Regions from separate parts of the Chromobacterium vaccinii genome, predicted to be linked through region 1. Evidence: riboswitches for the same ligand, from Rfam matches in the RefSeq annotation. Region 1 holds a riboswitch; the other holds the start of a gene.
What was found. Region 1 has a riboswitch for glycine ahead of gcvT (glycine cleavage system aminomethyltransferase GcvT). Riboswitches for the same ligand answer to the same signal wherever they lie in the genome.
Positions count from the first base shown of each region.

Region 2: another riboswitch for glycine. It lies ahead of BKX93_RS00285 (trimeric intracellular cation channel family protein); the one in region 1 lies ahead of gcvT (glycine cleavage system aminomethyltransferase GcvT).

Region 1 covers NZ_CP017707.1:1,717,549-1,721,798, forward strand. Annotated here, with positions in the region: gene gcvP (aminomethyl-transferring glycine dehydrogenase) at 1-313, opposite strand, end outside; gene gcvH (glycine cleavage system protein GcvH) at 406-792, opposite strand; gene gcvT (glycine cleavage system aminomethyltransferase GcvT) at 857-1,945, opposite strand; glycine riboswitch at 1,987-2,085, opposite strand; glycine riboswitch at 2,100-2,190, opposite strand; gene BKX93_RS07905 (amino acid permease) at 2,363-3,646, opposite strand; gene gluQRS (tRNA glutamyl-Q(34) synthetase GluQRS) at 3,977-4,250, opposite strand, start outside.
Region 2 covers NZ_CP017707.1:64,834-69,083, reverse strand. Annotated here, with positions in the region: gene BKX93_RS00290 (DUF3141 domain-containing protein) at 1-2,236, shown strand, start outside; glycine riboswitch at 2,302-2,387, shown strand; glycine riboswitch at 2,392-2,489, shown strand; gene BKX93_RS00285 (trimeric intracellular cation channel family protein) at 2,641-3,255, shown strand; gene BKX93_RS00280 (TIGR02117 family protein) at 3,446-4,138, shown strand; gene BKX93_RS00275 (SCO family protein) at 4,148-4,250, opposite strand, start outside.

The sequences.
Region 1 (4,250 bases):
CGGGGTTTTCCAGCACATTGCGCAGGATGACGGTGGGCGTCAGCACCGGGTAGTAGCCCAGGCCGATGAAGGACTTGTTGACCACGTTCTTGGACGCTACCGCCTTCAGCGCGGCCAGCGCCTCGGCTTCCGGCTGCGGCGAGGGCAGATCCAGGCGGCGGTTCAGGCGGATGTCGGCAGGCAGGGTCTGGTCGACCAGCGCGTCGATGGACGGCACGCCGACAGCGGCCAGCATCTCGGCGCGCTCGGCGTCGGACGGGCCAATGTGGCGGGCGATGAATTCGTGGCGATTGAAGAGTTCGGAGAGCGGCATGCTTGGGACTTCCTTCGTTGCGGCGGCCTGCGCGAGGCCGCGCCGGGAAAAACAACGCCCCGGCGTCTTGCGACGGCGGGGCGGTCAGGCTATCAGGCGCCGATTTCCTTGGCGTAGGCGGCGGCGTCCATCAGGCCGTCCAGATCCGCGGCGTTGGCCGGCTTGATCTTGAAGAACCAGCCGTCGCCGTACGGGTCGGAGTTGGCCAGTTCCGGCTCGCCTTCCAGCTCCTCGTTGACGGCGAGCACTTCGCCGGCGATCGGACAGTAGACGTCGGAAGCGGCCTTCACCGACTCCACCACGCCGGCCTGCTCATCCTTGGCCAGATTCGCGCCGGCTTTCGGCAGCTCGACGAAGACGATGTCGCCCAGCAATTCCTGCGCGTGCGCGGTGATGCCCACGGTGACGTAACCGTCGGCTTCCAGGCGCAGCCACTCGTGGCTGTCGACGTATTTCAGTTCGGCGGGAATGTTGCTCATCTTGAAGTTCTCCAGCTTAAGATCAGATCAATGGTGACGGCAGTCGCCTTGAGGCGCTGCCCGATTATTCGAAAACTTTCTTGCCGTTGCGCACGAAGGGCATCTTCACCACGCGCACATCGGTCAGCGTGCCGCGCAGGTCCACCTGGGCGCCGGCGCCGGTGGCGGCCGGCACGCGGGCGATGGCGATCGAGTGCTTGAGCGTCGGCGAGAAGGTGCCGCTGGTGATCACGCCTTCGCCCACGCCGTCCACCACCACCTTCAGTCCCTCGCGCAACACGCCGCGGCCTTCCAGCACCAGGCCCACCTGCTTCATCTTCACGCCGGCGGCTTTTTGCGCTTCCAGCGCCTCGCGGCCGTTGAACTTGCGCTCGGCCGGCTCCCAGGCGATGGTCCAGCCCATGCCGGCTTCCAGCGGCGACACGGTCTCATCCATATCGTGGCCGTACAGATTCATGCCGGCCTCCAGGCGCAGCGTGTCGCGCGCGCCCAGGCCGATCGGCGACACGCCGGCGGCTTGCAGTTGATTGAAGAAAGCGATGGCCTGGTCGGCCGGAACCATGATTTCCAGGCCGTCTTCGCCGGTGTAGCCGGTGCGGGCGTAGAACCATTCGTCCTGCGGCAGGCCCTGGAACACTTTCAGCGCGCGGATGGCGTCGGCCAGTTCCGGCTTCACAGCGCAGACTTTGTCTATGGCCTGGGGGCCCTGCACCGCCAGCATCGCCAGATCGCGGCGCACCTTGAGCGCCACGTCGAAGCCGGCCTTCTGGCTTTCCATCCAGGCCAGGTCTTTCTCGGTGGTGCCGGCGTTGACCACCATGCGGTAGCCGTAAGCAGTGAGATAGACGATCAGGTCGTCGACGACGGTGCCTTCCGGGGTCAGCATGCCGGAATACAGGGCCTTGCCCTCGAAGCCGAGCTTGGAGACGTCGTTGGCGATCAGTTTTTGCAGCCAGGCTTTGGCGTCGGAGCCGGTGATGTCGACCACCGTCATGTGGGAGACGTCGAACATGCCGGCGTCCGTGCGGACGATTTCGTGCTCTTTCAGCTGGGAACCGTAATGGATGGGCATTTCCCAACCGGCGAAATCGACCATCTTGGCGCCGGCGGCGAGGTGGGCTTGATACAGCGGAGTACGTTTCGGGGCCGTCATGGCGCGGTTCCTTCGAGCAAAGTGTGGATATCCTCTATCAACCACACCCCTCTGTCCCTGCACCTGAGATTTTCCGGCCGGATAAGCCGTTAGCCCCTTCGGTGGACGCCGCGCGGGCGCCGCTCTCCAGATTGCGCGAACCGGCTGCCGCCGGCCCGATGATACAGTCCTTTTGCCTGAGCGATTGCGGGTGCGCTTGCGCCTTCGGCGGCGGCCGAAAAGCCGCTCTCTCCTGTATGACCCGGCGATTATGGTGTCAATATCCGGGGCTTGGCAAGCCAATATTATTTCTATATCAAACAGTCTGAATAAATGTTTTTCAAGGAAAAAAACCGCTCATTTTCATACATCAAAATGGTTCGAAAACGAAAAAGCGCAGGCTGTCGCGCTGCGCTTTTTCACTGATCGGCACGCCGGTCAATCTGCGGCAAACCGCTCCTTCAACTGCCAGACATAGATGGGCAGGCCCATCAGCAACAGCAGCATGCCCCACATCACAATGTCGGCGCCGGAGCCGTACAGCGCCCACAGCGAGTAGACGAAGCCGATGCCGGCGAAGAAGCCGGGGGCGACGTAATCCTTGGGCGCGAACTCCTTGCCGCGCATCAGCATGATGGCGATCAGCGCCATCGAACAGAACGCATACGGCAGCAGCGTGGTGGCGGTGGCCAGCAGGATGATGAATTCGAAGATCTTCACCCCGCTGTCGCCGCCGGCGTACTTCATCGCCATCAGGATGGTGACCAGCGCGCTGGACAGCACCAGGCCGAAGATGGGCACGCCTGCCGCGTTGCGCTGGTCGAAGCGGCGGGGAAACAGGCCATCCTTGGCCGCGGCCGCCGGCACGTGCGCCTGCATCAGGCTCCAGCCGTTGAGCGCGCCGAAGCAGGACACCACTGCGCCGAAGCCCACCAGCCAGTAGCCCCAGTCGCCCCACATCAGCTTGGCCGCGTCGGCGAACGGCGCCTGCGAGGCGGCCAGCACATCGGCCGGCATCAGGCCCATCAGCGACACCGTGGACAGGATGTAGAGCACGGTGGCCAGCAGGGTGCCGATCACGGTGGCGCGCGGAATGGTCTTCTCCGGCTCCACCACGTCGCCGGCCGGCACCGACGCCGACTCCAGGCCGAGGAAGGCCCACAATGTCAGCGCCATGGTGGCGGACAACGAGGACAGCAAGGGCTTGTTGTGCGGGTTGAATGCGAGATTATCCGGCTGGAAATGGAAGAAACCGATGAAGGTAACCGCAGCCAGCGGCAGCAGCTTCAGCAGCGTGGTCACCACCGCCACAACGCCGGAGCTGCGCGCGCCGCGGCTGTTGATCCAGGTGACGATCCAGATCAGGCCGATGGCGACCGCGCCGGCCAGCGGCTCGTTGTGCCCCAATGCTGGGAAAAACACCTGCATATAGCTGGTGGCCGCCACCGCCAGCGCGGCGTTGCCGGCCCATAGCGCGATCCAGTAGCCCCAGGCGATCCAGAAGCCGGCGAAATCGCCGAAGCCCGCGTGGATGTAGGCGTACGGCCCGCCTTCGCGCGGCAGGATGGCGGACAGGCGGGCGAACACCAGCGCCAGGCAGATGGCGCCGCAGGAGGTCAGCAGCCAGCCCAACATCGACACGCCGCCGAACGGCGCCAACGAGGCCGGCAGCAGGAAAACGCCGGAGCCTATCATATTGCCCACCACCAGGGCGGTGCACATCCAGACTCCGAGCGAGCCCTTCTTTTGAGTGGAACTGTTTTCGTTCAAACCTGACTCTCCGTGGGAACGAAAGCATCGCGCGCCGGGGTAGTCACACCCGGCGTCAGACATGCGGAAAAGGTCAAAACCGCATCGGCAGGCCTATGGCCATGGCTTCAAGATAGCCGAAGCTGGAACGCTCGGCTGCGCCGCAGCCGGGTGCGGCCTGCCGCCGCGCCAAAAAAAGGGCGCATTAAAACACAGTTTTGACGTAAAAACATGTCGCATTGACGATTTTTTCAACAAAAACCGTTAGCAGACAGATGCTTATGCCATTCAAATGAAAAGTCGTCAGAAATGAGGGAGTTGCAAGGGACCGGCCGGCACGCGGCTCAATGACCAATTCGCCACCGCCCAGCGCCACAGCTCGTCCAGGCTCTCGCAACCCGCCGGCGGGCAATGGCCCAGCAGCTCAAGCGCCGCGCTCAGCTGCCGCGCGGCGTCGCGGGCCGATATCGCCGGCGCCAGCGTCTGCTTGGACAATTTCTCGCCGGCTGCGTTGGTCAGCACCGGCAGGTGGCAATAACCGGGCGCGGGCCGGCCAAGCGCGTCGTAAACCGCCAGC
Region 2 (4,250 bases), 1.7 Mb from region 1:
GCTGCAACAGGGCCATCCCTGCTATTTCGTGATGTTCTTCCCCCAGCCGGTGCCGGGCCAGACCATAGAAAGCGTGGCCAAGGCCGAAGGACACTTCCTCAAGCGCGTCAACGAGCTGCACCCGGACAGCGACGGCAAGCCCTTCGTGATCGGCAACTGCCAGGGCGGCTGGGCGTTGGCGATGCTGGCGTCGGTGGCGCCGGAGCTGGTCGGCCCCATCCTGCTGGCCGGCTCGCCGCTGTCGTACTGGGCCGGCGTGCGCGGCAAGAATCCGATGCGCTATGCCGGCGGCCTGAACGGCGGCACCTGGACCGCGTCGCTGGCCGGCGATCTGGGCAATGGCCATTTCGACGGCGCCCACCTGGTCGAGAACTTCGAGAAGCTGGATCCGGCCAACACCCTGTGGAAAAAGTCCTACAACCTGTACGCCAAGATCGACACCGAGCCGCAGCGCTATCTGGACTTCGAGCGCTGGTGGGGCGGCCATTACCTGCTGAACAAGGCGGAAATGGAGTGGATCACCCAGAAGCTGTTCGTCGGCAACGAGCTGGTCCACGGCAAGATCACCAGCCATGACGGCAAGGCCCGGGTGGACATGCGCAACATCCGCTCGCCCATCATGGTGTTCTCGTCCTGGGGCGACAACATCACCCCGCCGCAACAGGCGCTGAACTGGATCGCCGATCTCTACGACAACGCCGAGGACATCCGCAACAACGAACAGACCATCGTCTACTGCCTGCACAACAAGGTGGGCCACCTCGGCATCTTCGTGTCCGCCGGCGTCGCCAACAAGGAACACAGCGAATTCGCCAGCGCGCTGGACCTGATCGACGTGCTGGCCCCCGGGCTGTACGAGGCCGTCATCGAGGACATCGCGCCGGACGCGCCGGGCCAGGAGTACATCGAGGGCCGCTACATCATCCGTTTCGAGGCCCGCGACGTATCCGACATCCTGGCGCTGGACGACGGCCGCGACGACGAGCGCGCTTTCGAAGTGGTGAAGCGGGTATCCGAGATCAACCAGGGCCTGTACGACCGCTACGTCTCGCCTACGCTGCGCGCCGCCAGCAACGAGGCTGGCGCCCGCCTGCTGCGCGAGCTGCACCCGGCCCGGCTGGAACGGACGCTGGTCTCGCCGAAAAACCCGTGGCTGTGGTGGCTGCCGGACCTGGCCGACAAGGTGCGCGCGCAGCGCCGGCCGTTAGCGGCCGACAATCCGCTGTGGCTGTGGCAGGAACAGGTGTCCGGCTTCATCGTCCAGTCGCTCGACCATTACCGCGATCTGCGCGACGCCGCGCAGGAGCAGCTGTTCCGCGCGATCTACGAATCGCCGCAGCTGGCCACCCTGGTCGGCGTCGCGCCGGCCGGCGAGCCGCGCAGCCAGGCGCTGACCTGGGAAAGCCGCGAACTGGCCCGCCTGAAGCGCGAAGCGCTGGACCCCAGCTTCGAGCAAGGCACGCTGGCAGACGGCTTCGTGCGGCTGCTGCTCTACGTCAGCATCGGCATAGGCGTGGTGGACGAACGGCCCTTCAACGCCATCCGCCGGGTGATGCGCGACGTGCGCCACGAATACCCGCTGACGCTGATGCAATTGAAGGACATCGTCCGCCACCAGGTGGCGCTGGTGCGGCTGGACGCGCCGCGCGCGCTGCGCGGCCTGCCCCTGCTGCTGCCGGATGCCCGCCGCCGCCATCAAGCCTGGCTGTTGGCCCGCGATCTGCTGGCGCTGAACGGTCCCATCCCGGCCGAGCACCAGGAGCGGCTGGACCTGGCGGCCAAGACGCTGGAACTCGACGCCGCCGCCGCGCTCCGCGCCGCCTCTTCCTCAAAGAGGACTGAAGCGGAGACTGCGGCCGATTCGCCGGTCCTTGCCGAGACCGCCCCCGCCGTTTATCCCTCCGCGGCCAAACCCGTCGCCGGCACAGCCGTTTCTGCGAAGGCAGCGACAAGCAAACCCGCCCCGGCGAAACCCGTGCCAGTTGCCAAGCCATCGGCGAAAACCGTCAAACCGGCAGCAAGCAAACCGGCCACAGCGAAGCCCTCGCCGGCAGCCAAAACGCTTGGAAAAACCGCCAAGCCCGCGGCGCCGAAGCCAACGCCGGACCAAAGCAAGCCGATAGCCAAGCCTGCCGCGCGGACAAGCGCTGCGGGAAAGCCTACTGGCAAGGCCAACGGCCAGGCGCCAGGCGCGTCTCCGGCCGCTTCCGCGCCCGGCAAGCGAGGCAAGGCGTAAGCCATGCGCGGGAACCGGGGCGACTCGGTTCCCGCATTGACTATTGCAATAGCGAAAGCTAATATTCCGGTTCTGCGGGAGAGAGGGGCAATGCCCCCGCCGAAGACGCAAGCTCCCATAATCGCTCAGGCAAACGTACCGCAGCGCAGTATAGATTCAAGCCGATTGGAGAGAGGCCGCCGCGCGCGGCCCACCGAAGGGGCAAGCGGCCAAAGGCCGCGCAACTCTCAGGTAAAAGGACAAGGGGAGAGGCTGTTACCCAACCCGGAAACCGTCCAGGAGTTTGCCTTGTCCGCTCATCCATGCCTCGGCGCGAGCCTTTCGCGCCTCATTTCCGTTTTCCGCCATCCGCGCGCCATCGCTCCGGCTGGCGTTCCATCGTTCCACCCCCATAAGATTTCATCATGCTGACCCTGATCTACCTGATCGCCATCACCGCGGAAGCGATGACCGGCGCGCTGGCGGCCGGCCGCCGCCACATGGACATTTTCGGCGTAGCCGTCATCGCCTTCCTCACCGCGCTGGGCGGCGGCACCGTGCGCGACATCGTGCTGGGCCGCTATCCGATAGGCTGGACCCAGCATCCGGAATACGTGCTGCTGGTGGTGGCCGGCGGCCTGGCCGCGGTCCTGGTCGCCCGCTACATGCGCCATCTGAACCGCCTGTTCCTGATCCTGGACGCGCTGGGCCTGGTGGCGTTCACCATCATAGGCTGCGACGTGGCGCTGGGCATGGGCTACCACCCGGTCATCATCGTGATGGCAGGGATGATCACCGGCATCGCCGGCGGCATCCTGCGCGACGTGCTATGCAACCGCGTGCCCATCGTGTTCCGCCGCGAGCTGTACGCCAGCGTGTCGCTACTGGTGGCCATCCTGTACCTGGGCCTCAACCATCTGGCCATGCCCCACGACTGGAACGTGATCGCCAGCTTCGCCTTCGGCCTGGCGCTGCGCCTGGTCGCGCTGTGGCGCGAATGGCAGCTGCCGGTGTTCGCCTACAGGCACGACCACCACTGATCCCCAAGACAAACACCCCGCCCTGGCGGGGTGTTTCGCATTCCGGGCACCCGCGCCGCGCCGCCGCAAGCTCCAGACCCGGCGTGCCCTGCGCCCCGCGCGCAAATGACAATGGATATTTGACACACGCCAGCCACCCAATGTAAATAATAGGCCCCTGATATCCCGCCGCTGACCAGCCGACATCACCATGCACATTTCCGGTCCCGCCTTTCGCCGCCTTATCCTGCGCCTGCCGCTGGCCATCCCCGCGCTCTTGATCTGCTATCTGCTCGCCGCGCTGGCGCTGGGACTGCTGCCCAGCAACCGCGGCTGGGCTCCGCCCGCGAACGGCATACCCATCTACCTGGACAGCAACGGCGTGCACACCAGCGTGATCATGCCGGTCAAGACCGATGCGCAGGACTGGACCGCCGCCTTTCCTCCGGAACACATCCGCCGCCCAGACCTGTACGCGCGCTCGCCCTACATCTCCATCGGCTGGGGCAGCAAGGTATTCTTCCTGACCATACAAAACTGGGAAGACCTTAGCGCCGGCAAGGCATTGGCCGCGCTGGCGTTCGACCAAAGCGTGCTGCACGTGGAATACCTGCCCCAGCCCAAGGAGGGGAAGGACACCCGGCGCATCCTGATCAGCCCGGAACAATACCGCCGGCTGGCGGACTTCATCCGCCAAAGCGCGCCGCTCGACGCCCACGGCCGGACCTTGCAGGAAACCGGACACCATTACGGCGACAACGACGCCTTCTACGCCGCCCATGGCCGCTACAACCCCATCGTCACCTGCAACCAATGGACGCGCGACGCGCTGGCCGAGGCCGGCGTGCGCACCGCGCTGTGGTCCCCTTTTGTCCAGCCGCTGTTCTGGCAACTGGAAAAGTGATCGCCTCTCTTACTTGAGCAGCGCGCGCAAGGCCTTGACCACCGCCGAATCAGGCTTGGGGCCGATATCCTCGGTGGAAGCGGCGATCCGGCCCTGCCGGTCCGTCACCACG